3 regions of the Corallincola spongiicola genome follow, and region 3 is predicted to be linked to each of the others. Evidence: predicted binding sites of a transcription regulator. Region 3 holds the regulator's gene; each other region holds the start of a gene.
The links. The regulator sigma-54, encoded in region 3, starts transcription at its own class of promoters, with help from an activator protein. The targets are predictions, from matches to a motif close to GTTGGCACGNNNNTNGNNT.
Positions count from the first base shown of each region.

Region 1: EXY25_RS16715 (PEP-CTERM sorting domain-containing protein) is a predicted target of sigma-54. The motif match lies at 6,955-6,973, and genes of this name have one in related genera.
Region 2: EXY25_RS18010 (FlgO family outer membrane protein) is a predicted target of sigma-54. The motif match lies at 8,791-8,809, and genes of this name have one in related genera.

Region 1 is NZ_SHLY01000007.1:204,609-215,440, forward strand. It holds gene EXY25_RS16685 (hypothetical protein) at 1-389, shown strand, start outside; gene EXY25_RS16690 (pilus assembly protein) at 398-4,069, shown strand; gene EXY25_RS16695 (type IV pilin protein) at 4,069-4,482, shown strand; gene EXY25_RS16700 (hypothetical protein) at 4,487-4,801, shown strand; gene EXY25_RS16705 (GspH/FimT family pseudopilin) at 4,864-5,385, opposite strand; gene EXY25_RS16710 (P-II family nitrogen regulator) at 5,911-6,249, shown strand; gene EXY25_RS16715 (PEP-CTERM sorting domain-containing protein) at 6,324-6,914, opposite strand; gene EXY25_RS16720 (outer membrane protein assembly factor BamD) at 7,104-7,859, opposite strand; gene rluD (23S rRNA pseudouridine(1911/1915/1917) synthase RluD) at 7,981-8,955, shown strand; gene pgeF (peptidoglycan editing factor PgeF) at 8,949-9,689, shown strand; gene clpB (ATP-dependent chaperone ClpB) at 9,781-10,832, shown strand, end outside.
Region 2 is NZ_SHLY01000009.1:76,719-87,550, reverse strand. It holds gene purL (phosphoribosylformylglycinamidine synthase) at 1-1,262, shown strand, start outside; gene EXY25_RS18050 (hypothetical protein) at 1,343-1,774, opposite strand; gene EXY25_RS18045 (methyl-accepting chemotaxis protein) at 1,854-3,911, opposite strand; gene EXY25_RS18040 (2-hydroxyacid dehydrogenase) at 4,239-5,102, shown strand; gene EXY25_RS18035 (GNAT family N-acetyltransferase) at 5,159-5,731, shown strand; gene smrA (DNA endonuclease SmrA) at 5,745-6,329, opposite strand; gene EXY25_RS18025 (TraB/GumN family protein) at 6,384-7,268, opposite strand; tRNA gene EXY25_RS18020 (tRNA-Arg) at 7,348-7,424, opposite strand; gene EXY25_RS18015 (flagellar assembly protein T N-terminal domain-containing protein) at 7,483-8,658, opposite strand; gene EXY25_RS18010 (FlgO family outer membrane protein) at 8,893-9,474, shown strand; gene EXY25_RS18005 (FlgO family outer membrane protein) at 9,662-10,192, shown strand; gene EXY25_RS18000 (LPP20 family lipoprotein) at 10,210-10,668, shown strand; gene EXY25_RS17995 (hypothetical protein) at 10,824-10,832, shown strand, end outside.
Region 3 is NZ_SHLY01000004.1:240,227-251,058, forward strand. It holds gene lptC (LPS export ABC transporter periplasmic protein LptC) at 1-144, shown strand, start outside; gene lptA (lipopolysaccharide transport periplasmic protein LptA) at 128-658, shown strand; gene lptB (LPS export ABC transporter ATP-binding protein) at 662-1,387, shown strand; gene EXY25_RS13275 (RNA polymerase factor sigma-54) at 1,477-2,973, shown strand; gene hpf (ribosome hibernation promoting factor) at 3,005-3,292, shown strand; gene ptsN (PTS IIA-like nitrogen regulatory protein PtsN) at 3,301-3,750, shown strand; gene rapZ (RNase adapter RapZ) at 3,747-4,619, shown strand; gene EXY25_RS13295 (HPr family phosphocarrier protein) at 4,625-4,903, shown strand; gene mgtE (magnesium transporter) at 5,000-6,358, shown strand; gene pmbA (metalloprotease PmbA) at 6,420-7,805, opposite strand; gene yjgA (ribosome biogenesis factor YjgA) at 7,898-8,425, shown strand; gene EXY25_RS13315 (Ig-like domain-containing protein) at 8,449-10,832, shown strand, end outside.

The DNA.
Region 1 (10,832 bases), on a different contig from region 3:
TTGGTTTGAAACTCTCGGGAGCTGCGGCCATGAAGGTTGAGTCGACACAAGCGACTTTTGGTGGTGTTGATGAAGTGGTTGATCAAGGAACCCGTGGGGCATTGGCTTGCGCTGGTACTTGCAATAATTTAGTCAATTTGAGTGACACGTTTGATGAGGCTATTACTGTTAATACCGAAGGCACTACTGCAAACGTTAAAGTGCTAAATGATGCCGCCACAGGGCAACCCATAGCGACCTGCCCTAGAGACAGGCAAGCATGGGAATCGCAAGATATTAAGTGCAAAAGTGCCCGTGTTACTTCAGATCACAAGTTTAGTGAACAGGCAGAACAACCTAGATCAGGGGCTGAGGCATTGGTCTTTCAGCGTTATTACACACAAGGGTAGGGCGCAGTATGAATTTCGGAATAAAGAATTTTAAACGGTTAGCTATTGCTGTTGCTGCGTGCCTTAGCACTGTCGTGGTGGCAGATGACACTGAACTATTTGTAAAAGAGATCAGTACTCGAACCGGCTTTAGACCACAAATTTTGGTTATCTTTGATACGTCAGGGAGCATGCATGATAACTCTGTCCTGACGAAACAATTTTTTGACGAAGAGATTGTTTACCCCACTTCAGGTTATTTTGAGGTGCGTATAGACAATAGTACTAAGCAGTGCCGCACCAGCAGCAACGGTTCGTGGTCAAGTAGTGCATGTGGCACCGTGCCCGGTTTCAATGGTTCGAATTTCTATTGGGTAAAGGGTAACTCTAGTGGCGGCGAACCACCGGAATTGAGTGGTAATAACCAAAAATTTAAGGGAAAACTGCTTAATTGCCGGTTGGCCAGAGACACAATCGCTGAGCAGGGTTTTTTCTCCGGCTATCTTCGTCAATATAAATATTCAGGTAATGACGGCAGCTGGGAAGAGTTTCCTGATGAAGATGTGAATGGCACGCTTGTTGGTGGCGTTAATTCAGATACTAAAAGTGGTCTACCGATCGATTGCTTTGCTGACATAGAAGAAGGCAATAATAAAAATAACGGCAAGATGAAAGACCACACAGGGACTTATGTTAGCACCCATGATGGCTTTCCTGTTGACGGTCAGGGCGACCCTGATAGCCGAGTATACTGGGATAATTCAGGCAGCTATGTCAATAACACGGCATTTGGTTTGGGTGAGGCGGTCACTATCTACTCCGAAAATTACCTGCGATGGCATCATAACGACAATATTGCTAATAAAAGTTATACACGGATGCAGATTGCTCAGGAGTCAATGACTAATGTCATTGGTGCAACGCTGAGTGCCGACTTTGGTTTGATGGTATTTAACAAAAACAATGGTGATGATGGTAATCCTAGCCTTGTTAATCACGCTGGACGTGTCGTTGCTGGCATTAAGTCCCGGACCGTCTCTCAAACTGGAGATTTGCAGGATTTGATTAGTGGATTGGCTGGCAGTGGTCATACACCGCTTTGTGAGTCTACCTATGAGGCCTACCGTTACCTTGCTGGAAAAAATGCACGATGGGGTAATGATGAAAGCCGTAATTGGAATACTACCAGCTACCCTAACCCAGATTACACAATTCGCGCTGGCGGCGTTAGTTCTGGCGCCTATTTAGACCCATATAAAGAATGTAGTGGTAATGTTTACATTATCCTCATGTCTGATGGAGATCCTGTCAGTGATAATGTGCTTAATGGTACGATCTCAGGTGAATTTAATGGTCTTGGCGGCAAGGTTCATGGCAGTTATTTGCCTGCATTGACAAAGTGGTTAGCAACCAATGATGTGAACACCCTAAAGGGGGGCGATCAGAAAGTAACGACCTATACCGTAGGTTTTGGTACTGGTCTTAGTTCAAAAGGGGAAGAGATCCTGAAGCAAGCGGGCGAAGGGTCTGGTGGACGTTTCTTTACTGCCGAAAATACCACACAATTACAGGCCAAATTGCTAGAAGCTATCGTAGAAATTTTGGGCGCCAATGCTAATGTGACCTCCCCTGCTGTCGCGACTGACAGCTCAGATAGAACCCAGATCCTTGATAATCTGTACTATGCAGTTTTCAGTCCATCAAAAACAGCGCGCTGGGCTGGTAATTTGAAGAAATTAAAGCTTAGTGATGATGGTACAAAGGTCGTTGATGCATCCTCCGCGGACGGTGCCGAAGCGCTTAATCCTGATGGTGGCATTAAAGATGGAGCCTTGACTTTTTGGACTCAATCGGGCGTTGCTGATGGCGGAGCTGCTGATAAAGGCGGGGTAGCGGAAACTTTAACAGCAAATGCTGGTTCTCGAGCTTTAAAATTTAATGATGGAATTGGCAATTTAAAAGTGATGAACCGCTCCAATTTGCAGGCGGCAGCGGGTAGTCAAGAGCAGCTTGCTTCGCATATGCAAATCGCTGTAGAAGATATCGATACCGTACTCAGTTTTTTACAGGGTATTGATACCGAAGATCAAGATACAGATGGTTCTCATACTGATGCGCGTAAAGATTCCATGGGGGATCCTATGCATGCTCGACCGGTAGCGATCAATTACGGTAACGATGATATTCGCATCTTGCTTGGCACTAACACCGGCTTTGTTCACCTTTTTAAAGACAAGGGAAACACAGTTGAAGAAAGTTGGGCATTTATGCCGTTTGAGCTGCTGCCTAAAGCTAATTTGTTGCGAAAGAATACGGAATCAACGCCGAAGGTATACGGCATGGATGTCACCGCTACCGTGTATAAGGAAGATCCGAATAATGACGGTAAGGTTAATGATGGCGAGAAAGTGATTGCATACCTTGGCATGCGACGGGGGGGCAGTAGTTATTATGCCTTAGATATCTCTGATCCAGATGCACCTAAACTTTTATGGACCATTGACGGCGATGACGCCGGCTTTGGTGAATTAGCGCAGACTTGGTCAAAACCGACGGTTGGCTTCCTTCGCAACGTTGGTGCGAATAGACCTGTGCTGTTTTTTGGTGCCGGTTATAGTGTTAATAAAGATACCGATGGTGTGGGTACTAACGATTCAACGGGTCGAGGTATCTATGTCGTCGATGGTCTAGACGGTAGTCTTATCTTTAGTTTTACTCCCGCTGATACCACATCTACAAACGTAGAAATGACTGGGATGACAGATAGCTTCCCTGGCGAAGTGGCGACGTTAGACAGTGTGATTGATGGCTTCGTTGACCGTCTTTATGCCGCTGATACTGGTGGTAATATTTGGCGCTTCGATTTTCCTGAAGCGGATAAGGCTACGTGGGGCGGATTTAAGTTTGCGTCAGTCGGTGGCAGTGTCGCCGCTGACGATCGACGTTTCTTTACCAAGCCAGTGATCACGCGTACCTATTATGATGAGATAACAAAAGAGACGGTTGATAGTGTGGATATCTTTCGACGGAGAGAGTTGCCTGCAGATTTTGTTCTGTTAGGGTCAGGTGATATTCCAAGTCCGCTGGGAACTGATACCAATGATTACCAATTTATGCTGCAGGATAACTATATTCAGCCAACCGATTGGAATACTGAAACACCCCCATCAACCATTGCTATCGCTGATATGTATCATTTAAATATTGCACAGACAGCCTACGCAGCCGCGACGACAGACGAAGAAAAACTCAGTGTTTTGGCAGGCTACACGTCTGACTTCAAAGGTTGCTATATCAGTCATGGTGTGGGTGAAAAAATTATGGGGCCATCAAGGGTTTTAGCTGGTTATTCACTTCATACGACGTTTACTCCTGGCGAGGAGTCGGAGGGCTGTAAGCCAGGCTTTGGAGTAGGACGTTTATATATTAGTAATTTATGTCGAGTGAATACGACTTTAACCAGTTTTAATGTCAGCACTCTTCCTATGTATGATGCGCCAACAATTGTGCCTCCCAAAGCTGATGCAGACCCGGATACGACCGATCGGCCCCAGTTACTCCTCCCTGGCGGTGTGAAGGATGTCCTTTGTGAAGGAGGACAGTGCGCAGATGAAGATGGCAAACCTATACCTACTGAGCCTCCGGGTACTGCGTTGTTTAATCTAATTAAGCACAATACCCATAGTGTGGAGAAGGAATAATGAGGCGATCCCAAGGCTTTACCTTGATAGAGGTAATGATAACTGTCGCTGTCATTGCTATTTTGGCTTCGTTCGCTTACCCGTCTTATCAAAATTATATGGCTAAGACATATCGCACAGAAGGTAAGCGGGAACTTGTCAGGTTATCGAATTTGATGGAACAGTACTTTCTTGATAGCAGAAAATACCCGACAGATCTGTCTAAACTTGGTTTAGTAACGTCCTCGAGTGGATTTGAGACCGAGGACGGCCATTATGTGATTAGTGCGAGTCAAACAACTGTTTTTGACTATACGCTCAAAGCGTCCCCGCAGGGAGTCCAAGCGACAAGGGATTCAAGCTGCGGATACCTCACACTTGATAACCTTGGCACTAAGGGTGCTCAGGGTAGTGTCGCTGACTGTTGGAGATAATGAAATGAAAATTATAACATGTGCGACATCAGCGTTCGCTATTTTGCTTATGGCTACTAGTGCCAATGCTAGTGCTGAAGTATCTCTTCTGTGTTTGTATGAAAAGAGCCAAGGGACGGAAGTGATTCAACACGTTCAGCGGATCAGTTTTCCCCATAACAATGAGATGCTAGCGCGGCAGCAAGTAAAAGAGTTAAGACCAGTACAAGACTGGAATAACAGCAAGTCTGGTTATCGGCTGGTTGAGTGCTCTTACGATAGCGTGCCATCAAGGGAAATAGAAAAAGTTTGGCAGGCCCAGCTAGAAGAAAGTGAGTAGGCATCAAATTATTAGGCTGTTGCGAATATAAGCTAGGCCTGCTTTCTCGGCAGACCTAGTTTTTAGCAATTGATGGCGGTTACGTCTCTCCAGCTTTGAATTTTTATTCTCCCTGAAATAGCAACGATAACTTCTCTTCCTTGATCGCCCTTTTTGTTCGGGCAAACTGTGATTGTTATTCCTGTGCCTGAAACCATACCCTCGGGGTTGAATACTATCCGGCCACTGTTATTGGCAATCACTTTATCTCTATCTTCTATAGCATCGACTTCTCGTAACTTCTTATCTGTGCCATTAAACTTACCGTTATTATCTGAATCTATAAAGGCCGTGACACCATTCTGCCAATTACTGCTGCAATTATTGCTTGCATCAAGGTTACAGACGGTGACGGTTGTTGACAGGGTCACTGCCTGACCTCTTGCCACTGATAACGTGTTGAAGTAATCGTTGGCCATGGCAAACCCTCTAGAGTTCGCCGCCGTTGTCGTAAAGCTAGGCACTGCAGCGGCAACAACAATCGCGACGATAGCCATTGTGACGACTAATTCAAGTAGGGTAAATCCAATCTCTTTACTACGCATGATATTCCCGTACCATTAAGATGTTTCTTGCAGCACCCTATATTACACCAGAGCCCAGCGTTTGAGTGATAAATACAGTTCTATTACCATTTCACATTAAGTTCTGTGAAGTAAGTCTGATCCGTAAACCCAAGGGTAATAATCCTCTCTCTAGTGTTTTTTCAGGCCCTTTGCATACTAAACGAAGTGCGTATTTCGTTATGTAATAGCGTAAGGAAACGCTAATGGTTTGTTTAGGCACAACTCTGCTGTGCAAAACGGCAAGAGCTGGATAGCTCTAATCGATCAACTTGATCTGATTCTCGAATACGATCTCTAACAGGACAAATCAGTAGCAGAAATTGTTTCAGCTGGTTACAGTGAAAGGGTGGCTCTCATGTTGTGCGTTTGGTGGGTTTTATGTGCGCAAGGGTCGTCAATCCGCCGTTGGCTCAAAATTATAAAACGAATTATTGGCAAAGGTCGTCGTTATCCTATTTGCTCAGGATTTGGTCGAACTAATTGGTAAGTAAAGAGGAATTCAGAATGAAAAAGGTTGAAGCGATAATCAAGCCGTTCAAGCTTGACGATGTTCGCGAAGCCCTAGCGGAAATCGGTATCACGGGTATGACAGTCACCGAGGTAAAAGGTTTTGGCCGGCAAAAAGGGCACACAGAACTATATCGTGGTGCAGAGTATATGGTGGACTTTCTGCCAAAAATGAAGATTGATTTGATTGTCAACGATGAAGATGTGGATCGTGTCATTGAGTCAATTGCCAATACGGCAAAATCAGGAAAGATTGGCGATGGTAAGATTTTCGTTTCTGATGTGTCTCGTGTTGTGCGTATTCGTACTGGTGAAGAGGGTACCGACGCCGTTTAATTTACACGGTTGAGTTGCATCATGAAGTAAAAAAGGGAGCCGAAGGCTCCCTTTTTTACTTACGTTATTATTAACTAGTTACGACGGTAGCCTACGAAACCTAGCGCAGCCAAACCGAGGAGCAACACTGAGGCCGGTGCTGGAACTTGTGCATCAGCTGTGTAGATAGTTAACTCTGAATAATCGAGAACCCAACCGTCACCACTTGATACAGTATCAATACGTATTTCTGCAGCATTGTCGAGTAAAGCAGCAAAGTCTGTTAACTGAAAGATATCTAGCGTTGCGTAGTTGTACTCTGGTCCTGTGTCATCACCATCAGTTAGCAGACCTACATTAACCCCATCCAAGTAAACTGTGCTTTGGCCATTTAGCCCTTGACCACCAGTGAATATTTCTAATGTTGCGTCAACAATGCTACCGAAACTGGTCAGGTCAAAGGTGTGTGAAAAGATGTAGTCGCCATTGCGCCAAACATCTGTGCCATCGCCATCGCCCGGACCTACATCGCTGTAGCTGAAGCCTTCGCCATCTTGAACGCCGATGCCAAAGCCGTCCTTGTCACCGATTAGGTCGACGATAACGCCTGCATTTGCAGTTTGTGCTAATAATAAACTAGTGAGGAAAATAAGAGTTTTAACTGAAAGTTGTTTGATGCGCAGCATTTTAGCTATTCCATTAGGATTGAATAAAGAAAATGCGCATATGCAAAATTCGGGCCGACCAATAGAGGTCCTTTAAAATTAGATTGTTAATGATTTAAGTGTATTGAGTGACGGGTTGCTTTGTAAATTATGCTGACGGAGCGTTTTTGATTCGTTTTAAGGCTCTCAATTACTGAGAGCCTTAAACTATTAGCTATTTTGAGCGAGAGGGTTTTCAGGGAAATTTAAGCGTAGCGTTGCTTGAGCGTCTGCTTTCAGATCTTGTAAGCCTAACTTGTCGTAGGCTTGAACCATTACCTCTAATGCGCCTTCTGTGGAACTAGTATCGGAAAACGTTTCGATAATGTATCGCCCGCGATTTGCCGCAGCAATATATGCCTGACGTTTGATGTAGTAGCGTGCGACGGAGAGCTCGTGTTTGGCTAAGCGCTCTTTAATATAAATCATCCGCTGGCGTGCATCTGGAGCATATTTACTGTTCGGGTAACGCCCCAGTACTTTAGAAAAATCTTCAAATGCTTGCTGCGCAAGGTTTGGGTCCCTGTCTGATCGGTCAATGCCAAGTAGATTTTGCAGAACTTCCTGATCGGCTTCCAGGTTTGTTAGTCCTCTCATATAGAGCACGTAATCATTATCTGGGTGGGTAGGGTTTAAACGAATAAAACGGTCGGAGGTTGCCAACGCTTGAGCTGTCTCGCCCAACTTGTAGTAAGCGTATATCAGATCCAACTGAACTTGATTTGCGTGGGGACCAAACGGATAGCGTGATGACAGAGCCTCTAATGTCTTTGTTGCACTAGAAAAATTACCTACTTCAAGTAATTCCTGCGCATCTTCGAATAGTGCGGCCGGTGACTTTTCCGGTACGCGCTCAACATTTTCGTTGGTGTTTGAACAGGCACTTAACAGTGAGATAAGTGCGGCAACTAATAGGGCTTTTTTCATTATTTAATCGTTATCATGCCAATTGACCGCCTAGAACAGGCTTTTTCTCGGGCAAGGATTGTACCCCAGTCAGGATAGCACTGTACAATAAGAGCTATTGATAGTGTTAATAAGGTCGCTCATGGCGCAAAAAATATCTTTGAATGGCGAAGTGCCGTTCGAGCTTAATGGTAAACGTTTGGATCAGATCGTTGCCGAATTGTTCCCTGACTATTCTCGTAGTCGTATCAAGCAGTGGATACTTGATGGGCACGTATGTGTCGACGGGACTGTCCATAGTGTTCCGAAGTTTAAGTTAGTTGGCGGGGAGCGCGTGACCGTTGAGACTCAGCTGGAAGAGCAGGGGGAGTGGGAAGCGGAAGATATTCCTCTGGATATCGTATTTGAAGATGAGCACATCCTGGTTATTAATAAGCCGGCTGGTTTGGTAGTTCATCCAGGCGCGGGCAATCCTGCCGGAACGGTGTTGAACGCGCTGTTGCATCATTGTCCTGGTATTGTCGAAGTGCCTCGCGCTGGTATTGTTCATCGTTTAGATAAAGATACGACGGGGCTGATGGTGGTAGCGAAGTCTGTGCCCGCTCAAACGCATCTTGTCGAGCAGCTGCAGGCGCGTGAAATAACCCGTGAGTATGAGGCTTTGGTTAACGGGTTGCTTACGGCTGGTGGGCGGGTTGATGCGCCAATCGGCAGGCACCCCACGCAGCGTACTCATATGGCGGTTGTCCATGGTGGGCGGGAGTCTGTGACGCATTATCGGGTGATGGAGAAGTATCGCGCCCATTGTCGACTGCGCTTGCGTCTAGAAACCGGACGTACCCATCAGATCCGTGTTCATATGTCTCACATCAAGCACCCCCTCGTTGGTGATTTTACATACGGTGGCCGTCCAAGGCCGCCGCGAGGTGCATCAGAGGAGTTGTTAAGCGTATTGAGAGGGTTTCGTCGGCAGGCGCTGCACGCAGCCAAGCTTGAGTTGGTTCACCCTATCACCGGCGAGTTTATGAGCTGGGAGGCGCCTGTACCTGAAGATATGCTTGATATGGTGGCGGCGTTTAAAGCTGACTTTAAAGAGAACCCGGTACCGCAGTGGTAAAGTTGTGGCAGCCAGTTGATTGGCCTGCACCGAACCAAGTGCGGGCTATCTATTCCTTACGCCAAGGCGGGGTAAGCCAGCCACCATTCGATTCCCTTAATTTAGGTTTGCATGTTTCTGATGATCCCGATGCCGTTTTAACGAATAGAGCCATGTTGCAAGGGGCGGCTAAATTGCCCCAGTCGCCGTATTGGTTGAATCAAGTGCACAGCACTACTATCTTGGACGTTTCTTGTCCTTCGGATAGCGAAGCACCAAGTGCCGATGCTATGACCAGCCGAGCGCTGTCGATGCCATTGGCCATCATGACTGCAGATTGTTTACCTGTATTGCTGTGTGATAAGCAGGGCGATTGGATCGCCGCGATACATGCTGGCTGGCGCGGACTGGTCGATGGCATCATTGAAAAGACCGTGGCGAAGTATCCTGGCGACCCAGCGTCTCTAGTCGCTTGGTTAGGTCCTTGTATTGGTCCTAAGGCATTTGAAGTCGGCAAGGATGTGCGTAGTCAATTTTTAGATGCTACCCCCGAGGCTGCCTTAGCGTTTGTTGAATATGGCGAAAAATACCTAGCAAACCTGCCGTTACTGGCACAACAAAGGTTGGCGTCAATCGGCGTTATGAATGTCACATTTAGCCACTTATGCACCTATACGGATGCCGCTTCTTTCTTCTCCTATCGGCGAGATGGCGTGACAGGCCGCATGGCCGCTATTATTTGGCTGAGCGATTGAGTTTGATCAGCTTTTCAGACTTCTATACTTGAAATATCCCTCTGTAGATACCAATTACTAAGTCAAACGTCGCTACTCCGTCGAGGCAAATATGCGTATTGATAAGTTGACCAGTAAGTTCCAGCTCGCGATATCTGACGCTCAGTCGATGGCTTTAGGTCGTGACCACCAATTTATTGAACCTGCCCACTTAATGATGTCTTTGCTTAATCAGGAAGGTGGCAGTGGTCGTCACTTGCTTCAGAGTGCCGGTGCAGATGTCAATGCATTGCGTAGTAAGTTAGGCGCATCACTTGATCGCTTGCCAAAAGTTGAAGGGATCGGTGGCGATGTACAATTGTCGTCGGCGCTTATTTCGCTTTTTAATCTATGCGACAAATTGGCTCAGCAACGTAAAGATAAGTTTATCTCTAGTGAGCTATTTGTATTAGCGGCGGTTGACGACAAAGGCGAACTTGGTCAGCAGTTACGAGAGCTGGGTCTGACTAAAGAATCCGTCGAAAAGGCAATAGAGCAAGTCCGCGGTGGTCAAAAAGTCGATGATCAAAATGCCGAGGATCAGCGTCAAGCGCTCGATAAATATACTGTTGATCTGACCGAACGAGCCGAGCAGGGCAAATTGGATCCTGTGATTGGCCGGGATGAAGAGATCCGGCGAACCATCCAGGTGCTCCAGCGGCGCACAAAAAACAACCCTGTACTCATTGGTGAACCTGGGGTGGGGAAAACCGCTATTGTGGAAGGGTTGGCGCAACGGATTATTAATGGTGAAGTCCCCGAAGGCCTTAAAAACAAACGTGTGCTTTCATTAGATATGGGGAGCTTACTTGCTGGGGCCAAGTATCGCGGCGAGTTCGAAGAACGGTTAAAAGCTGTACTTAATGAGCTTTCGAAAGAGGAAGGTCAAGTCGTCCTGTTTATCGATGAGCTCCATACCATGGTTGGGGCAGGTAAAGGTGAAGGTGCTATGGATGCGGGGAATATGCTCAAACCCGCATTGGCGCGTGGCGAACTGCATTGTGTTGGCGCCACCACGCTGGATGAGTACCGTCAGTACGTTGAAAAAGATGCGGCGTTAGAGCGTCGCTTCCAGAAAGTTCTCGTGGATCAGCCATCCGTGGAAGACACTATCGCCATCTTGCG
Region 2 (10,832 bases), on a different contig from region 3:
ACGGTCAGCTGCTGGCTTACCACGATCGCTCTGACGGTGGCCTATTTGTCACAGTGGCTGAGATGGCGTTTGCGGGACACTGTGGTGCTAACGTTGCGTTGGATGCGCTAGGCGGCAACGATCTGGCTGCCTTGTTCAGTGAAGAGCTGGGTGCGGTTATTCAAATTAAGCGTAGCGAACGCGACGCGGTGCTGGCGGTGTTTGCTGAACACGGCTTAGCGGCTGCAACCCACGTCATTGGTGAGGTGTCGGCAGAAGATAGTGTCAGCTTTAGCCGTGCGGGTGTTGAGGTGTTAAACAGTACTCGTACGCACCTGCGTACCGTGTGGGCTGAAACGACTCGTCGCATGCAAAAGCTGCGGGACAACCCAGCCTGTGCTGAGCAGGAGTTCCAAGCGAAGCAGGATGTAAAAGATCCTGGTTTGAACGTGTCATTACCCTATGATCCGAGCTTAGATGTTGCTGCGCCATATATCGCCACTGGCGTGAAGCCGAAAATGGCTATTTTACGTGAGCAAGGCGTTAACTCGCAGTTAGAGATGGCGGCCGCGTTTGACCGTGCCGGCTTTGAAAGCATCGATATTCACATGAGCGATGTACTGGCTGGTCGGATTAAGCTTGAAGACTACAAAGGCTTGGTTGCTTGTGGTGGATTCTCGTATGGCGACGTTTTAGGCGCTGGCGAAGGTTGGGCAAAATCTATTCTATTTAACTCGCAGGCGAGAGAGATGTTTAGTCGCTTTTTCGCCCGCGACGATAGCTTTGCGCTAGGTGTGTGTAATGGCTGTCAGATGCTTTCGACCCTGAAAGAGCTGATCCCAGGCACTGACTTGTGGCCACGCTTTGTTCGCAATGAGTCGGAACGTTTTGAAGCCCGCTTTAGTTTGGTTGAAGTGCAGGACAGCCGTTCTGTGTTCTTCCAGGAGATGGGTGGCGCCCGTATGCCTATTGCTGTTTCTCACGGTGAAGGTCGTGCGGAATTTGCCGCTGCTGATGGGGCGCAGAAAGTCTTGGAAAGTGGCTTAGTGGCGGTACGTTATGTCGATAACTATGGTCAGTATACGACTCAGTATCCGGCTAACCCGAACGGCTCTGAAGGCGGTATTACCGGTTTAACCAGTAATGACGGTAAAGTCACCATCATGATGCCGCACCCTGAGCGTGTGTTCCGTACCGTGGCTAACTCCTGGCACCCAGATTCTTGGGGCGAGGACAGCGCCTGGATGCGTATGTTCCGCAACGCTCGTAAGTTTGTTGGGTAGTTTGCTGGCGTTAATGCGAAGTAATAAGAAAGGGCCTTAGGGCCCTTTTTTATTGCCGGGGCTTTATTGATGTTATTCACTTAGATCGCCTTGGATATAAATACCATGGGGGTTTTGCCATCGAGATCGAGGAATATCTGATAGATCCCAGGTGCGGGCGGCATGAACTCGAAATTTTCTTTGACTGCATCTGCTGTTGCTTTAACTACTCTGCCCATGGTGATGACCCGATCGGTGGGGTTGAGATAGCCAAAATTGCTACCGGGTGTGTAGTTCACATCAACCAGCTTAAAGTTGATCGGGAAGCTAGCGTTCTTAATCTCAATTTCTGTGCGATAAAGGTTTGCGCTGCCAACTTGCTGCATCTGGTACTCAGGCAGCGCTTGCCACCAGTTACAGTCACACCGGAGGTAGAGCGGTTCATCTGCATGAGTCGTATGGCTTAACAGGAAGAGGAGGAGTATGGCTAAATGTCGGTGCATAACGGCTATGTCATTAGGTTGTCTACTCACAAGCATAGTCTTAAATGGGCGGATCAAAAAAGGCCAGCAATGGCTGACCTTTAAATAGATTGACTAAATCAGTCGCTGGCTAAGTTTTGTAGCGCATGCAATGAGCTTTTTGCTCTTCTGACATACTCGATTGTTTTGAGCTTGTTTCGGTGATCTGCTCAAATACTACCATGTTGGCATCGGCAGCTTCGTTAATCATATTGACGTTGCGTGTCATCTCTTCAGTGGTACAACGTTGCTCCTCGGCAGCCACACTGATTTGATTAGACATATCAGCAATTTGTGTGACGATCGACTTGATGGTGCCCATGGCACCGTCGGCGTCACTGACCTGAATAACATTCTCTTGCATGCGATCTGTGGCATCACGGACTGAGCCCGCAGCTTCACGGATACTGCTTTGCAGATTTTCGATGCGTTGGTTGATCTCTGAAGTGGACTCCGAGGTACGCTTGGCCAGGTTTCTGACCTCGTCGGCAACCACGGCGAAACCACGACCCTGTTCACCAGCGCGGGCAGCTTCAATGGCTGCGTTAAGTGCCAACAAGTTAGTTTGTTCAGCAATGCCGCGGATCACATCTAAGATCTGCCCTATTTGGTCACTGAAGTGCTCGACTTCTTGGATCTTATCGGCAGAACTTTGCAGTTGTTCAGACAGCTGGTTAGTGCTGGTAATGGTTGTCGTCATGATATCACTACCTTGATTGGCAGCGTCTTCTACTTGATGCACCTGCTCTGCGGTATCAGAGGCGTTCTTCGCTACTTCACTGAACGACGCTTCCATCTGTGTCATGGCTGTGGCTAATGCACCGATATTGTTTCGTTGATGCTCTAGGCTCGCATTGGCATCGTTACATGCGTGGCTATTATCGGCGGCGATCCTTGCTTGCTCGTCGGCTGAAACACTGAAACTGGCAAGGGTTTCCTGCATCTGGCTGGCTACCATATTTACATCATCAGCGATGGCACCAAATTCGTCTTTGTTGTTATAGCTGACGCGAGTGGTCATGTCGCCACTGGCGACGGCACGCAATGAGTGACTGACATCTTTCAGTGCTTTGCGCATCTGGCTACTCAGCCAAAGACCAAACAATATGGCAACAGTTACCGATGCGACCAAGATAATGATGACCAAACTCATACTGCTGCGGTAAGTCAACTTTGCGCTACTGGATGATTTCTCAACGGCAGCATCAGATGCTTGTATTAGTTGTTCGACCTGTTGCCGTGATTGTTGCTGGATATCTGCCAGTGCCGTTTTGAACTGTAGGTTTGCTTGTTGCAGTTTGAGCAGGTTGAGGTAGTTAGTAACCTTGCCGCCGCCACCAAGGGTAAAGTCGAGCTTGATAGCCTCCCAGCGTCCAGTGAATTCATCGCGATAGCTGGTACGGCTATCTTCATACATCTCGAATTCATCGATGGTGTCTGACATTTTCCCATCAAGATTGGGCAGCATGCCATCGACCAAGGCACCTGCTTCTTCTAACTGAGCCACGGATCCACTATTTAAACCGTCAAACAGTGTCGCTTCCAGTTTTTCAAATGGATTAAGAAACTCACTTAGGGTCCAGTTAACGTAATCATCACCAGTTGAGTTGGCGACTTTGGTCAGGTGTTGTTTGAGACGGGAAAACTCCAGTTGTAATTCTCGCACCTGGACGGATGCAGCCTCTTCGTCGTTTAGTTGTTGGCTATAGCCGTTAATCACATTTTCTGCTTGTTGTCCCATGTTGGGAAGCAGACCTGACAGCACCTCAACACTGGGCTTAGCATCTGCTGAAACCACTTCGTTGAGTTGCTCCAGTGATGCGTTCGCTTGCACCAAGGCATCGCGGTAGCTGGTGGCTAGTAGTTCTACCTGTGCAGGATCTCTTTCACTCAGGATACTGGTAATGCTCTGTGCCACCTCTTGTAATGAGATAAACAGGTTTTGGCTGGCTTTAAGTTGCGGCAATGCACGCTCTGAAACCTCTTCTGCTCCATTATTTAAGGAGTTAATAGAGATGAGCCCAAATATACCAGTGAGCAGGAGCATTAGGGTGAGTATGCCAATAAGTAGATATAAGCGTTGAAGGAACGAGAGACCTCCAAGCTTGAAGTTTATCTTACCTATTCCAGGGAACTTACTTCTTATCATTCGTTTATCGCCCGCGGAGTTAGCCGTCAAAATATATTCATAGTAAACGCTAGCATAAAAAACCTGTCCGTGGCGTCGCACACGGTCACACAACTAGGTTGGTGATGTGCTGCTGCATCTCCTATAGGAGTCTAGCTAAGTATCGACGTTTGCAAGAGAAACTTAAATCAGCTTGTACGATTAGGTTGCCAAAAATCGACATAGGTCATGCTATCTGGATCCCTGTGTCGCATCGCGTAAACTAGGCAGGGGTTTCTGTCACACTTCTTTGATATGTCGTTAGCTGTTGTTATACCAGATAGAGATGTTTCGCCACTGTTGGCAGCAATGAGATGCCAAGGCCCAGAGATTGATATTCAGTGTTGGCCAGCCATTACTGCACCCGAGGTCGTAAAGGTGGCCTTGGTATGGTCGGTGACCGAACAGATGGTTGCAGATTTTGAGAATCTGTCGGGGGTGATCGCCTTTGGCGCCGGAGTGGATCGTCTATTAGAGCTAAATGCTTTGCGCGATATACCCTTGGCGCGCATTGTTGACCCCAATCTGGCGAACGCTATGGCACGGTATGTGGTGGCTCATGTTTTGCGCCATCACTTGCGACTGGCAGATTTAATGGCGCAACAGCAACGGCGGGAGTGGGCTCCTATCAGTGCAGCGCCTAAATACAACGTCGTTGTGCTTGGGGCTGGGCAAATAGGCAGTGCGGTCGCTAGGGCGCTGGAGCTGCAAGGGTTTCATGTTGTGCGCTGGGTGCGTGAGCCACGCGCTGGCGATGACACGGCGATATGCGGTAAAAAACTTTTACATGCCGCCTTGGCAAGCGCGGACTATGTGATCAATACCTTGCCTTTAACCAGCGCGACTCGGGGTATTCTCAACGGGGAGCTGTTCGCTGAATGTCAGCGGGGTTGCTACTTGATTAATGTGGGGCGAGGGGAGCACTTGGTGGAGACTGATCTGTTGGCTGCACTCAGCGATGGTCAGCTCTCGGGGGCGACGTTGGATGTTTTTATGCAGGAGCCTTTACCTGCGCAACATCCCTTCTGGCAGCATAGAGACATTGTCGTGACACCACATTGTGCTGCCTTGACCGATCAGCATGCTGTGGTTGCGCAAGTGATTGAAAATTATCGCCGTGTTAGCCGCGGACTACCTATGCACCATTTGATCGACCGAAACCGGGGTTATTGAGTCGGAGGGGCGACTATTCGCCACTGCTTATATCTGTTTTTGCGTTGGAGCTATTTTTGAAAAAACAAGTGACCACTTACTATCTGGAAATGACGACACCTGATGACCTTGTTGCCGCTGAGCCTGTAGCAGGTTTTTCTGTTCAGCGCTGTCAGCATATCGTGCCTGAGTTCAACCAATTCATGTTTCGTGCCGTGGGCGGTCCCTGGCGCTGGTATAGCCGTTTGGGGTGGGACTACGCTGCGTGGCTAAGCCACCTTACTGATGAACGTGTCACCACTTTCATGGCTACCTACGACGGTAGCTTGGCAGGTTACTTCGAACTGTTTACCCATCCAGATAACAGTGTCGAACTGCACTTCTTTGGTTTATTGCCCACGTTTTACGGCAAGGGGTTGGGTAGTCGTCTGCTTGTTGAGGCGATACAGAGTGCCTGGTCGTTAGCGCCAGAACGTGTTTGGGTTCATACCTGCAGTGAGGATCATAAGTATGCCCTTGCCAATTATGAACGCCGTGGCTTTCACTGCTTTAACCAGCAAACCGAATGGGAAGAGTTGCCTGAGGACGATAGTCCACAGTGGTTAACGGCTCCCTTTGTTTTTAGCCAACTAAACCGTCACAGAGGTTGAATTTAGCCGCGGGCTATCCGCGGCGATGTTGAATGCGTTCTTTGGTCTCAAGCTTTTTTGTCGCTCCCTTTTTTAGCATCACGTAGACGGCGCCGAGTCCGCCGTGGTGGCGTTGGCAGGTGTGAAATGCTTGTACTTCAGCTAATGCTTGCAGCCATTGATTAACGGCACTTTTAAGCAAGGCGGGGGGCTTGGAGTGACGACCAATACCATGGACTATGATGGCGCTTCGCACCTCCATTCGGCGGCAGTCATCAAGAAACCCTTTGACCGCTAGTCGCGCTTGCTCGACGGAGTGTTGGTGCAGGTCCAGTCTTGCTTCGATCTGATACCGTCCTTGGCGTAGCTTTTTAAAAACACCATGTTGTACACCTGGGCGCACAAAACTCAGTTCATCGTCAGGCCCGATCAAATCGCGGATCTCTGTTGATAGCGGATCATCTGGCTGAGATAGGTTGGCCTGTGCGGCTTCCCGTTTGGCCTGTTTCTCTTGGTCTAATCCTGCACGTTTTGAGTGATGGGCAACCGTTTCTGTTCCGGCCAATTTTTTAACGTCCGCCATCTCGGCATCAAATAGTAGATACTCATCATCGCTCATTGGCGCACCTCTAACTCATTGCCACTGTTACCAGCGCTTGCTTGCCATTGTGGCTTAATAGCTGACAGCTTTTACTTGGTAACCAGCTTGGCGAAAGCTGTCCAAAATATTCTCCGGACCAACTAAATGCGCAGCACCGACGACCACGAATAGCGTTTCTTTCTTCATCATTGGCTTCAGTTGTTGCAGCCAATTTTGATTCCGTTTTAATAGCAGATGTTCAACAAACAGTTTATCCGCCTGTGTGTCGTCTAGTTCTTCACTAAATATGGCGCTAAGTTCACTGCTGTTACCTTTTTCCCAAGCGGTCATCATGCGTTGGGTGTAGTCACTGCTGCTGTCTGCTTCGTCCAGTACTTGCTGCAACATACTGCTGCCTTCGCCGTCAGCTGCCAACATCGCATTAATCTGTTCGGCAAGGGTTTCTAAGCCATAAATGGCTTTACCGGTTTTTATTGCCTGTTGACTAAAGTACTGGTCGACTCCCCAATTTGGATCTAAACCCATGGTTAAATAATAGTGTTGGCCAATGAGCAGAGCGACGGCCCATGGACGTAACTGCTGAATGCTGTTGGCAGGCACGCCCAAGCGCTCGGCCGTTTTCATCGTTTGCCGGTATAGCGATGAGGGGATGTGGGTTTTTAGATCGCTGCCATCGAGGTACATCCCGTGCTGCATCATGAGTTGCATCATTTCCATTTGGATGGCGGATTCATCGGCCATGTCGATTTCCATCACCAGCCTTTGGCTCTGCTTGAAGCGTTGCTCAATGGCGCTAGGAAGTGGGTAGTAGCGGGCTTCGCCCATATGCACAGAACCAAAGAAATAGCTGGTATGCCCTTGTTTACTGACTTCAAAAAGTGCGGGGGAAATAGCGGCCATGACAGAGCAGGGCAGAAAGATGAATAATGCTAAAGCCGTGGCATAGAGTGCACGCATATTGAAGTCCATAGTCGGGTGGTAGAGGAGATAACTTTGCCCTGATGATGGGGGATATTGCAAATAGACTCGGTAAAAATGGCGCTCCCGACAGGATTCGAACCTGTGACCTGCCCCTTAGGAGGGGGCCGCGCTATCCAGCTGTGCCACGGGAGCGAATATTTTTACCGCCGACGAGGTCGGCGGTCAGCATTATACTGGTCTAACGCTGAAATTAAAGCGTACCGGTAAGTTCGACCAGATCATGGATCTGAACGCCGCTTAGTAGTGCCGGATCGGTCACTCGGGCAACGGCGCGGTTTTGATAGGATTCAGTGATCCGTAACTGGACGGTAGTGGGCAGGAGTCGTACGTGTTGTTGGTTGTCTTGCCCATCATGAGCAGCACGGTGCAGCAGGGTTAGTCGGTCACCAACACGGATGCCATTGCTGACTCCGATATCGACTTCAACTGCGTCGTTCCTTACATGGGTGATGCGGCCGCGTCCCGGAGTGCAGCTTAGTGTCGTATCTATATCTGTGAGTAGCTGCGACATGACATCGGAGACGGCATTACCATAGGCTGATTCCCAAAACTGGCGAGAGCCTAAAGCCACCGCTTCTTCTGCTTTAAACTCCCACGGGGCTTTACTGCGATAACTTCTCTCCAGCGTCAGTTCGCCACTGATACCATCGATAAGATAAACCATCAGTTCGAAATTCCGCTCTGGCGGTGAGTAGAGCCACTGCTGCCATTTGCGAACCGGCAGGTCACCATTGAAGGAGAGATCTCTGATCTCTGCAAACAGTACTAACTGGGTATTGGTTTTCTCGGTCACGACCAGCGGTAGGAGTGGTGAAACCACGCTGCGGTTGTTGTAAAGGGAAGGGTTAAAGGTTGATATTTCATTTAACCAGCGCTTTGGATAACTGTGCAGACTCTCCGCTCTAAGATGGTCGTACAGCCATTGGCTGGTATGCAAACCGATCTCGTCAATGTTGCCAGTGCGCGCATTGATCCGATCGTTGACCTTAAATCGTGTCAACAGCAGTGACTTTCTTGATCTGCCGTTCTGGCATTGTAACTGCTGTGGAAAGAGATCAGCATGGATCGTAATAAACAGCGTGTCTCCGCTACGACGCTCCGAAAGCACGCGCACATCTCGCACGGTTCCGGCGGTGCGGATCTCAAATTGGTCGTTAACGATTTTGCCGGCGGCAACTTCTTGCAGGCTTGTGACCGTTCCTCCGGCAAGAACTAGTGCATTTTGGATCGCTTGCTGTGTTGCTCGCTCTCTGGCACTGGCGACATCGCCTGAATAGATAGCTGCGCGGCCTTCTGCTTCATACCAAATCCCTAGGCTCGGGGCGCTAAAAAGCAACAGGAGGCAGGCTAGCAGTTTGTTTCTCATCATTTGCTCCAGTCTGTTGAGGCGGCAGGCGTTAGTGACTAACGCGGTGTCAAATCAATGACTATCTTTTAATGGTGTAAGGTGCTCGCAAAAATTAGGCCAGTTAGTCGTGCGGGACTAAATTTATGAGCCTATGGCACAGCATTTGCTTTGTTTTAGGTGAGAACAATCCTTTGACGTGGGGTAGAGAAGCCGATGGGCCTTTTAAGAATTTTCCAAAGCATCCTCTTGGTGATGGCCATAAGCCTGGGATTGGCCGCGTGCTCGACCAGCGAAGAGGAGGCTGTTTATATTCCTGAGTCAGCCCCACCGATACAGACCGCAGACCTTGCTACGCATGTGAAACAGATGGCGCTGCAGCTGATTGGTTCAAGCCGTTATGTGTCAGCAAAGACCCCGATTGCTGTGACCAGTTTTGTCGATATCGGTACGCTGGAAAGTACAGATATATATGGCAATCAGATATCTGAATTGGTGATGGTTGAACTGCAGCAAATGGGTTGGACCTTAATCGACTTCAAGTTTACTGGAGACATTGATGTGACACCCCAAGGGGATTTCACATTAAGTCGAGATTACCTGCGGTTACAGCATCGCCATCCTATTGAATATATTTTGACTGGCACTTTAGTGCGCGGTAGCAATGGTATGCAGGTCACAGCAAGGATCGTCGGCGTTGAGTCACGGGCAATAGTGGCAACTGCGGCGACATTTTTGCCGCTGTCACTGTTTGTGGAGCAAGCAGGTATGCCTGCCGCGGGAGGCTACGTTGCTCGTGAACCGCAATCAGGAATGATTATTCGTAAAGGTGGCTAGTGGAGACAGGCTAGAGCTAGCTCGACCAGACACTCAAGCCTTTAGTTAGGTTGCCGATACTAAGGGTAATCGCATTTTATAAGAGGTCAGTATGCGTTTTGCATCCTATGGTTATCTACCGCTTCTCGTCGCTATGCTCTCTGCATGCGCGACGGAGACACCACAAATGTCTGCTGAGGAGCCTCGGATGCCAATTGAGCCGGTGGCGACCCATGCGCTGTCTGATGAGGCTTGGGCAAGCAAAAGTCGTTCAGCCATGATCAGTAGTCATGTTGAGGCGATGGCTGAAGAGCTTGTTGGCACGATGTCGCAACGTTGCTTCAAAATGATGGCTGTCGCTTCTTTTGTCGATATTGAAACGTTAAATGTCAGCTCTCCGTTGGGCACAGCATTAGCGGAAAGTTTTATTACTCAAATGCAACAGCAGGGCTGTAAAGTCGTCGACTTTAAGCTGCGAAATGACATCCAGGTGACGTCGACAGGAGATTTTGTTTTTAGTCGTAACTTCAACCAATTAAAAGGTGACCTGCCCATAGTGCAAGTGCTTAGCGGAACGCTGCAGCCGATGTCTAAGGGGGTGCAGGTCAATGTGCGACTGGTGGATATTGCCAGCAAAATTGTGGTCGGGTCTGCTCAGGGATTTATCCCCAATGAGCTGCTCGCCGAGATCGCGCCGAGTAGTATGCGAGACGGTGTGCAATTGATGAAACAAGGGTGATGACAGAGGCAGTTATGATGAATATTCAGATATCAGTGATGTTGTTTTTGTCCTTGGTGCTTTCTGGCTGCAGTCAGATGTTTGACAAGCATGTGGAGTGGGAATCTGTGCCCCCAGATCACTATCCAGTTTTGCATGCCGTTGGCTATGCCCCGATCAGCTCGCAGCCTGGCTTGGATGAAAATACACGAATGTTGCAAGCGATAAGGGCGTCTAAATTGGATGCTTACCGTGAACTTGCTGAACAGATTTATGGCCAACAAGTGACTGCTGGCAGCAGCATGGGAGGCAGTGAGCTGTCGGAAGATCGCCTGCAAGTAGCTGTTAGTGGTGTTGTGCGCGGAGCTAGGGTTATCAGAACGTACCCATTAGGCGATCTCTATGCTACGGAGCTGGAATTGGACATGGCTGATGTACAGCGTGTCTATCAATCACTTAATCCGCCCCGTCGAATTCACGACGTTCAGTACTATTAGCCTTATCCGTGAAATCGTATCAAGTTTATTTTTTCTTGAGCGGGTATGAAAAATTACCCGCTTCAAAAATCCTGCACTAACCTTTAGATAACTGTTAACTGAACTGGCAGGCTGCTGTAACGCTATCCAGTTTCATCGTCGCGAGGATGACAGCAATGATGAAG
Region 3 (10,832 bases):
ACCAATGATGTCAGCAGTGATCAACCAGTCACAGTAAAAGGGCCTGGCTACCGACTCGATGGAGTTGGATTAAAGGGCAACGTCGAACAAGAGCACATCGAAGTGCTAAATGATGTAAAAGCGACCTATGAACCTGAAAAATAGATTCACCTTCAGCTTAGTCGGCTTATTGCTGACCACATCGGCTTCCCTAGGCGCCGTTGAAAGTGACTTTAATAAAGAAGTCCGCGTGGATGCAAAACGCCAAAGTATCGATATTCAAAAAGGCATTATCTCCTTCTTTGACGACGTCACGGTAAATCAAGGCACATTACAGATCTTTGCCGACACTTTGCAGGTTGAGCAATCCGCAGGCGCAGGAAAAGAGGTGCTCATCGCTGTCGGTAAACCAGCGAAGTTCAGTCAGGTCTTGGAAAATGGCCAAAAAATGCATGCCGAAGCTGCAGAGATCCGTTACCGATTAGCAGATAACACTATCCAATTAACTGGCGCAGCGGTACTGACGCAGCAAGACAGCGTAGTGAAAGGCGAAACTATTCATTACGATATCGCCAAACAAAAAATGGTCGCAGAAAGTGGCACAGATAAAGATGATCGCGTGACAACCATTTTTCTCCCCGAACAGCTGCAACAACAGCTCGGCGAAAATAAGGAATAAACCATGGCGACATTGAAAGCCAGTCAATTAGCCAAGAGCTACAAAGATAGACAAGTAGTTAAGAATGTCTCTTTAGCGCTGAATGATGGCCAAATAGTTGGCTTATTGGGACCGAATGGGGCAGGTAAAACAACCACCTTCTATATGGTAGTTGGACTGGTACCCAACGATAAAGGGCGCATCACGATTGACGATGAAGATGTGACCCTTTCACCCATGCATATCAGAGCACGCAAGGGGATCGGTTACCTGCCACAGGAGTCCTCCATTTTTCGTAAGCTCAGTGTCGCTGACAACATCATGGCAGTACTGCAAACCCGTCCAGAGTTAAGCCGGTTACAGCGCACGGAAACCTTGGAACATCTGCTAGAAGAGTTTAGCATCACTCACATAAGAGATAGCTTAGGTATGTCACTGTCAGGTGGTGAACGCCGTCGAGTAGAGATAGCCAGAGCGCTGGCTGTGGAACCTAGGTTCGTGCTGCTGGATGAGCCTTTCGCTGGCGTAGACCCTATCTCAGTCACAGATATAAAAAAGATTATTCAACACCTTAGAGACCGTGGTCTCGGTGTATTGATCACTGATCATAACGTGCGAGAAACACTCGATGTGTGCGAATATGCTTATATCGTTAGCCACGGAGAGTTAATCGCCGAAGGAAAACCGGAACAAGTGTTAGCCGACCAAAAGGTACGAGACGTATATCTCGGGGAACAATTCCGGCTATAGTGTAAGTAACCAGCGTTGATACATCGGGCTCTTTTGAGTGCCGATTAACGATGACAGCAACAGCATTATTTTAAATGTCACGGAAGTAGATGAAACCGTCATTACAGTTACGTTTAGGTCAGCAACTCACCATGACGCCGCAATTGCAGCAAGCAATCCGGCTATTGCAATTGTCGACGCTCGACCTTCAGCAAGAGATCCAAGAAGCGCTGGATAATAATCCGCTACTCGAGCAAAACGAAGCGGAAGAAACCAGTGAGCAAGTTAATGGTGAAAGCCATACCGCGACTGACAAGCTGGAACAAACCACGGCTAATGCTGAAAATAATCAGTCGGAAGAGCGCGAAGATGCAGCCATGGAAACATCTGAGGCGCTCAACCAACAACAAATCAATGAAGAACTGCCTACCGATACAACCTGGGATGACCACCTTTCAGCAGCGCCCGTTTCAGGTTCCTCGTTCAGTGATGACGCCGACTTTACCTATCAAGGCGAAACCACAGAGTCGTTGCAAGATCATCTGGAATGGCAGATGCAATTAACCCCGTTCACAGATGTCGACAGAGCCATTGCGACATCGATAATCGATGGGATTGATGAATCGGGTTACCTGACGGTCACCGCCGACGATATTCTTACTTCTTTAGGGCAGGAAGATATCGAACTTGATGAAGTAGAAGCGGTCATTAAGCGAGTACAACTGTTCGATCCCATTGGCGTAGGTGCCCGCACATTGCAGGAGTGTCTGCTGGTACAACTCAATCAGTTTGCCAAAGAGACACCTTGGCTAAAAGAGTGCCGCCAGGTTATTGGCCAGTATATTGACCTGCTAGCCAGCCGGGATTATCGCCAATTGATGCGCAAGACCAAACTGAAAGAAGACCAGCTCCGTGAAGTTCTGCGGGTGATCCAATCGTTGAATCCGCGTCCCGGCAGCGCAGTGATCAGCGGTGATGAGCAATATGTGATCCCCGATGTGTCGGTAATGAAAAAAGCTGGACGTTGGGTGGTTGAGCTAAACCCCGACTCGGTACCCAAGCTGAAAGTGAATCAGCAATACGCAGCGATGAGCCGGACGGTAAAGAACACCACTGACAGTCAATATATACGCTCCCACCTGCAGGAAGCGAAGTGGTTTATCAAAAGTCTGGAAAGTCGTAACGACACCCTACTCAAGGTCGCCAACTGTATTGTACAGTTCCAACGCGACTTCTTTGAGTACGGCGATGAAGCGATGAAGCCAATGGTACTCAATGATATTGCCTTAGCGGTTGATATGCACGAGTCCACCATCTCTCGAGTAACCACACAAAAATATATGCATACCCCGCGGGGTATTTTCGAACTCAAGTATTTCTTCTCCAGTCATGTCAGTACTGAAAGTGGCGGAGAATGTTCTTCAACGGCAATTAGAGCGTTAATCAAGAAACTTGTGGCGGCAGAAATCCCTAATAAGCCTTTGTCAGATAGCAAGATTGCTGACCTACTGGCAGATCAGGGAATTCAGGTAGCGCGGAGAACCATTGCGAAGTATCGGGAATCCTTGTCTATTCCACCGTCAAATCAGCGAAAAAGCTTGCTATAGCAGGCAATAAAACTAAATAAGGATGAGGTCTATGCAAATCAATCTTACCGGCCATCATGTAGAAGTAACAGACTCTCTGCGAGAGTATGTCGACGGAAAATTTAGTAAATTAGAGCGCCACTTTGACCACATCAACAATGTCCACGTGATCCTCAATGTTGAGAAATTAACCCAAAAAGCCGAAGCCACACTGCACCTAAATGGTGGAGAGATCTTTGCGAATGCAGAGCATCGTGATATGTATGCAGCTATTGACTCGTTGATCGATAAACTCGATCGGCAAGTAATAAAACACAAAGAAAAGCTAAACGCTCACTAGAGATGTCTATGGATATATCATCCATACTTAGCCTGGACTGCACCCGAAGTGCAGTCCATGGTTCAAGTAAGAAACGAATATTAGAAATGGCCAGTGAATTGGCAGCCAAACACTTGCCAGAACATGGCCACAAAGCCATTTTCGAAAGTATTCTAGAACGTGAAAAGAAAGGCAGTACCGGTATAGGTAACGGCATTGCCATTCCCCACGGTAGGATCACTAACGCCAATAAAGCAGTCGCCGTGTTATTGCAGTGCGATGAGCCTATCGCCTTTGATGCAATTGATAACAAACCGGTGGATCTGATTTTCGCCCTCTTGGTTCCAGAACAGAGTTGTCAGGAACATCTGAAGACCTTGTCGGCTATCGCCGCCAAACTGTCAGATAAACAAGTCCTCAAACAGCTCCGCTGTGCCGCTAACGATCAACAATTATACGAAATCATCACCGATTCATGACCAGCACTGACGTGGCCGCAAAACCCAAACTAACAATTGTCAGTGGCCGCTCAGGCTCAGGCAAAAGTGTTGCGCTTCGCGTACTGGAGGATTTAGGTCACTACTGTGTCGACAACCTGCCGGTAGCCATGCTACCGACACTGGTTGCTCAGGTAAGTGGACACTATAGCGATATCGCCGTCAGCATTGACGTCAGAAACCTGCCCGAAGATCCACATACGCTGGAAACAATTCTCGACCTTTTATGTCAGCAATGCCGCTGTACGGTTCTGTTTATGGACGCGCAGCAAAGTGCATTGATCCAGCGCTTTAGCGAAACTCGACGGCTTCACCCACTCTCCAAACATGGTGTATCTCTGGAGCAAGCGATTGAAGCAGAGCAGCGCTTACTTGAACCGCTTATCTCCCGTGCCGATCTTCAGATAGACAGCTCTCAGCTGTCGATACATCAGCTCAGCGATCTGGTACGAGAACGGTTACTAGGCAATGCTGATCGCCATCTGGTTTTAGTATTTGAGTCCTTTGGCTTTAAATACGGTATTCCGCAAGATGCTGATTATGTGTTTGATGCACGATTCTTACCCAACCCCCATTGGGAACCAGAACTACGCCCCATGACCGGATTAGATGCTCCTGTTGAGCAGTTTTTTAGCCGCCAACCTATCGTGGCCAAATTCATCTGGCAGATAAACAACTTACTCAATACCTGGTTGCCACATCTGGAACTGAACAATCGAAGCTATGTAACCGTCGCTATCGGTTGCACCGGTGGACAACACCGTTCTGTGTTCATTGCCGAAACATTGGCAAAACAGTTCAAAGAGTTACGTAACGAAATTCAGATCCGTCACCGAGAACTAGGTCATTAGTCTTTATGACACAACGCATTGAAAAGAAACTACTGATAAAAAACAAACTGGGTTTGCATGCCCGTGCAGCAACCAAGTTAGTCATGCTGGTCAACAAATTTGATGCCGAAGTGATGATTGAGCATCAAGGAAAATCCGCTTCCGCCGCCAGTGTCATGGGACTGCTGATGATGGAAACCTGCATGGGGCAAGAGATCCAGGTCGTTGCCGAAGGGGATGAAGCACAGCAGGCACTGGATGCCGTTGAGTCCCTGATCAATGACAGATTCGACGAAAACGAATAATCCTCACCTGTTAAAGAAAAATTCTCTCTATTTTTCTGGTTGTTACGATACAATTCCGCTATCGAACTTTTTTAATCGATTGGAGGGCTTAAGGCGATGGCTGAAACTTTAGAGCAAGACCTTACCCAACAAAAATTAAAAGAGGTAAAAAATGCCCTCGATAGCGGCATGTTTATCCATGTTCGCCGCATTTTGCAGGAGATGGATCCTTCTGATGTCGCCCTTCTGTTTGAGTCTACCCCCACTAAGGGCCGTGCAGTCCTATGGCAGCTGGTCGATCCTGATCTGCATGGCGAGATCCTCGAAGAGCTGTCGGAAGATGTAAAAGACAGCATTATCCGCTTAATGGACCCGGAACTGGTCGCAGCGGCCACCGAAGGGATGGATACCGATGACTTAGCCAACCTGTTACGTGGTCTCCCAGACAGCGTCTATCGCGAGATTTTGGCACAAATGGACGCGCAGGACAGGCACAGGGTTGAAGCCGCCCTCTCCTATCCTGAAGAGACCGCTGGCGCGATCATGAATACGGATACTGTCACTCTGCGCCCTGATGTCACTGTCGATGTGATATTGCGTTACCTGCGTTTGAAAGGCGAACTGCCAGAGGCCACCGATAACCTCTATGTGGTTAATCTTCGAGACGAGTTACTTGGGCAAGTTTCACTTACCACCTTAGTTACCGCCAACCCCAGCGCCACCATTGCCGATGTGATGGACACGGGGGCAGAAAAGATCCCTGCAGACATGGAGGAAACGGAAGTTGCCCAGATGTTTGAACGTTACAACTGGATCTCCGCGCCCGTGGTTGATGACCGAGGAGTCCTGCTGGGCCGTATCACTATTGATGATGTCGTCGACATTATCCGCGAGGACGCCGAACACTCGATGATGAGCATGGCGGGTCTGGATGATGAAGAAGATACCTTTGCCCCAGTTCTCAAAAGTACCAAACGACGCACAGTATGGCTGGGGATCAACCTCCTGACCGCACTCATGGCGGCCTTTGTCAGTAACCTGTTTGAAGACACCTTAGCGCAGATGGCCACATTGGCCGTATTGATGACCATCGTTCCCAGCATGGGCGGGATCGCCGGCAGTCAGACCCTAACACTGGTGATCCGCGGCATGGCATTAGGCCACATTGGTGACAGCAACTCGCGCTGGCTGCTAGGCAAAGAAGCATTAATCGGGCTGTTAAATGGTCTGATCTGGGCACTATTGATCGCCGCAGTAGTCGCAGTATGGAAACAGGATATTAGAGTCGGGGCGGTGATCGCGTTTGCCATGTTGGTGAATATGGTTTGTGCTGGAGCCAGTGGTGTAATGATCCCACTGCTAATGAAGCGAATGAATATCGATCCTGCACTGGCCGGTGGCGTGGTGCTCACCACCATTACCGATGTTGTCGGTCTGTTCGCTTTCTTGGGTGTGGCCACCTGGTTATTGCTCTAGCCGCTAGACGCAGAGTTACCGACAAAGGCTGCTGCCAACAGCCTTTGTCATGCATAGCCGATTAGTTACCCGCTACCCGCATGTTCTCCAGCAGAATAGAGCCTGAGTGCATCGCGCCGCGATAATCGACATCGTTACCCACTGCGACGATCTGTTGGAACATATCTTTAAGATTTCCAGCGATAGTGATCTCTTCCACCGGGAACTGGATCTCACCATTTTCGACCCAAAAGCCAGCGGCACCACGGGAGTAATCACCAGTCACTATGTTGACGCCCTGCCCCATCACTTCTGTCACCAACAAGCCTTTGCCCATCTTTTGCAACAACGCTTTTTGATCACCATCGGTACTGGCCACTTGCCAATTGTGGATCCCGCCAGCATGGCCGGTCGACGCCATTCCCATTTTGCGAGCCGCATAGCTGGTCAACAGATAGCTCTGCAATACACCGTCACTGATGATATCGCGTTCAACAGTGGCAACCCCCTCCGAATCAAATGGGCTGCTACCAAGTGCCCTTGGCAAATGCGGACGTTCGGTGATATTGAAAAACTCAGGGAATATCTTCTCGCCCAGCTGATCCAGCAGGAAGCTGGATTGACGATAAAGGTTACTGCCAGATATAGCGGCTACCAGATGACTGACAAAGCCACCCGCCATCTCGGGCGAAAACAATACAGGCACACTGCAGGTATCCAGTTTGCGGCCACCAAGGCGCTCGACGGTCTTGCGGGCGGCTTCCTCACCAACCTTTTCTGCACTCCATAACGCTGCCGGATCTCGGGCGACAGAATAACCATAATCTCGCTGCATCTGTTCGCCTTCAGAGCCGATCACCACACAGCTCAAGCTATGTCGCGAGCTTCGATAGCCATGCAGAAAGCCATGGCTATTTCCGTAAACCCGGGTGCCATTGTGCGTACCAAAAGTGGCACCATCACTATTGACGATGCGAGGGTCATGGGCCAGAGCAACCGCTTCTGCACGGCTTGCCACCGCAATCGCATGTTCCACATCCATCGCTTGTGGGTGATAGAGATCCAGGTCCGGTACCTCTGTCGCTAACCAGCTTTTCTCAGCAGGACCATTACAGGGGTCTTCAGACGTATGACTTGCGATATGAACGGCTGCTTTCACCGCCTGAGACAACGCCTCTTTACTGAGATCGGAGGTAGATGCAGATCCTTTCTGATGCCCCATATAGACACTGATCCCGAGCGCACCATCCTGGTTAAACTCCAGCGTATCAACCTCACCTTTGCGCATCGACACCGACAACCCCTGTTGACGGCTGATAGCCACTTCGGCACCACTCACGCCTTCAGACTTAGCCAACGCCAAAGCATCTTCCACGGCTTGCTTTAATATGGGTAACTGCTGTTCAAATTCGTCCTGCTGCACAAAAATTCCACCATCTGAGGTATCGTTAACCTCATAATACTGCAATCGGCCTCAACTCTCAGCTTCTGACTGGATAGATCAGTGATCCATGTGGTATAGGTTACTCATCTTCCTTAAAAAAACAGTTCAATATCTTCATGGGTAAGACCTCAGACAAAAATCAGCCAGACGAAGAGCTGATCTCAAAATCTCAGCAGAAGCGAGAAATGCTTGCTTTACAAAAACTGGGAGAACAGCTGACCACGTTAAAGCCAGCTGATTTAGCCAAAATCCCATTAGAAGAGTCACTGGCTGATGCAGTGAAACTGGCTGTACGGATCCGCAACACTCGAGAGGGCTATCGCCGCCAGCTGCAACTGATTGGTAAGCTGATGCGCCATGCCGATGCCGACGCGATCCGCCAAGCGATCGAACAACTGAACAGTGTCCATCAGCAGGGAAATGCGCTCTTTCATCGCCTGGAAAAGTGGCGTGACGAGTTAATTTCCGGTAGCGATGAAACCATTAACCAATGGATGGCTGACTATCCACTCAGCGATCGGCAACGACTGCGCCAGTTCGTTAGACAAGCAAAGAAAGAACAACAACAAAATAAACCACCGAAATCAGCCAGAGAACTCTTCCGCTATCTGCGGGAGCTGGCCGAAGCGAGTGAAGATAAATAACAATCAAATAAGGCCCGGGCAATATGATAAGCAAAGCACTTTCCCGTTACCTGTTTACTCTGTGTACCCTACTTTCTTTAGTCGCCTGCAATGGCAGCTCCGGCGATGGCGACTTTAACGAATTCAACCAGCTTGAGTTAACCCTCAGGAACAGTGAAGGTGATAGCACAAATACTCTGACCGCTGGCGAAACCGCTTGGCTTGAAGCGAAAGTGGTCGATGTGTATGGCGAAGGGATCGACGGCCAGATCGTCGATTTCAGCAGTTCGTTAGGCTCTCTCAGCGCCAGCTCAGCCCTCACCGACGGTGGCGGAAAAGCCAGGGTGCAATTGCTAACCACCGGCGTCACCGGGGCCGGCACTCTCACCGCGAGCACCACACTGGAGTCCGTTGATGGCAGCAGCGAAGAGACCCTTACTGCATCAAGTAATTTTCAGGTCAACGCCAGTGGCGGTACAAACGAAGCATTACAACTCACCATCCTTGCCGATGACTGCCTGTCACCGACCTCACCAAGTTTTGTCGCTGGTAGCAGCTTTTGTTTGCAAGCCAGCCTAAGTAACGATGATGGTCCCGTTGTCGATACTATCGTCAGTTTCAGCGCCCCTTTGGGAACCTTGGCCAGCGATTCTCGCCTGACCGACGCCAATGGTATCGCCAACGTTTTAGTAAGCAGTGATGACACCAGCGTTGGTGCAGCAACCGCAACGGCAACGACTGGTGAGCTTAGTGAGCAAGCTGTTTATGAATTCACTTCCACTGGTGATATCGGCGGCGGTGAGAGTCCTAGCCTAGCAATAGTGATGCTGGATAGCGGCACGCCGGTGAATAGATTTAATGCCGGCAGCAACGTACAGCTACGGGCAACCTTGTTAGATGGCGAGAGCCAACCGCTGGAAAATCAGGTGATCAGCTTCACTGCAGGCTTAGGGACTTTAACCCCCTTCACCGCCCTAACCGCAGCGAACGGTCAGGCGGAAGTGACGCTAACCGGAACGGACACCGATCTCGGTGCAGATCAAGCGATAGCCACAGTATCAGTCGACGACTTAACGCTATCTGCCAGCCTCAGCTATGAGATCCTTGCTCGTGACGCTATCGGCGACGGCGACACCATATTGCTAGGATACTGGCCTGACAAAGCCGATCCGGCCAGTTTTCAAAATGGCGTGATTGGTATAGCCACTGACAGCATCAGTGCAGGCGGTACCGTCGGTCTCACCGTAGATTTAGTTGAAATGGCGGACGATGGTAGCCTTAGCGCCCTATTGGAACCTGCGACAGTCAGTTTTACTTCCGGCTGCTCAGCAGATGGTAAAGCCAGCTTAGATGCCACCGCACAAACCATCGCAGGACGGGCACAAGCGACTTTTCAGGATCAAAGCTGTGCCAGTGGCGGCGAAATCAGTGACAGCTTACTTGCCACTGTCAGTAATAGTTCAAGCACGCTGAATGCTCTGGCAACCCTCACCATTGAAGCAGAAGCCCTGGGCTCAATTGAGTTTGTCTCCGCTGAGCCCGAGCAGATCGTACTCAAAGGTACGGGTGGACAAGGCAATCAGGAAAGCTCAACCGTCACTTTTTTAGTCAAAGGCAGTCAGGGCTCGTTACTACCACAGCGTCTAGTCTGCTTCAGTCTGGATACTCAGGTTGGGGGCTTAAGCCTAAGCCAACAGTCAGGACTGACTAACTCAGAAGGTCTGGTTACCACAAAAGTGCAATCAGGGAATGTGCCGACGCCGGTAAGGGTCACCGCCCAAACACAACAGGATGCCACCGCTTGTCCACTCACAGGCGATGACATCATACAGAGCCAATCAGATCTATTGACCATAAACACCGGGCTGGCAGAACAAAGCAGCTTCACTCTGTCCCCTGACATTCTCAACCCAGAAGCATGGCGCCATAACGGCGAAACAGTGACCTTAACTGTCTGGTTGGCTGACAGTTTCAATAATCCGGCCCCAGATGGCACAACGGTTAACTTTACCGCAGAAGCAGGTCAGATCACCCCAAGCTGCCAAACGCTATCTGGCAGTTGCCAAGCCACCTGGACCAGTACTGATCCACGCCCAACCGACCATCGCGTTACCATTCTGGCATCAGCCGTGGGTCACGAGACTTTCTTCGATAACAACGGCAACGGCATATTTGATGAGGCTGACGGCACCGCAATTGCCGCTGGCGCCTCGGTCAACGCAGGCTTTAGCCAGCCCGGCGTAGTCACAGGGTTTGTCGATATGAGCGAGGCTTGGCGAGATGATGACGAAAGCTTCATCAGAGAAACTGACGAGCCTTTCTTAGACTACGCAAATAGTGGCGGCTTCAACCTTGCCGATGGCCTGTTTAATGGCCCGCAGTGTTCCGGCAGCCTATGTGGCAGTGCCGACGCCGGCAACAATAAACT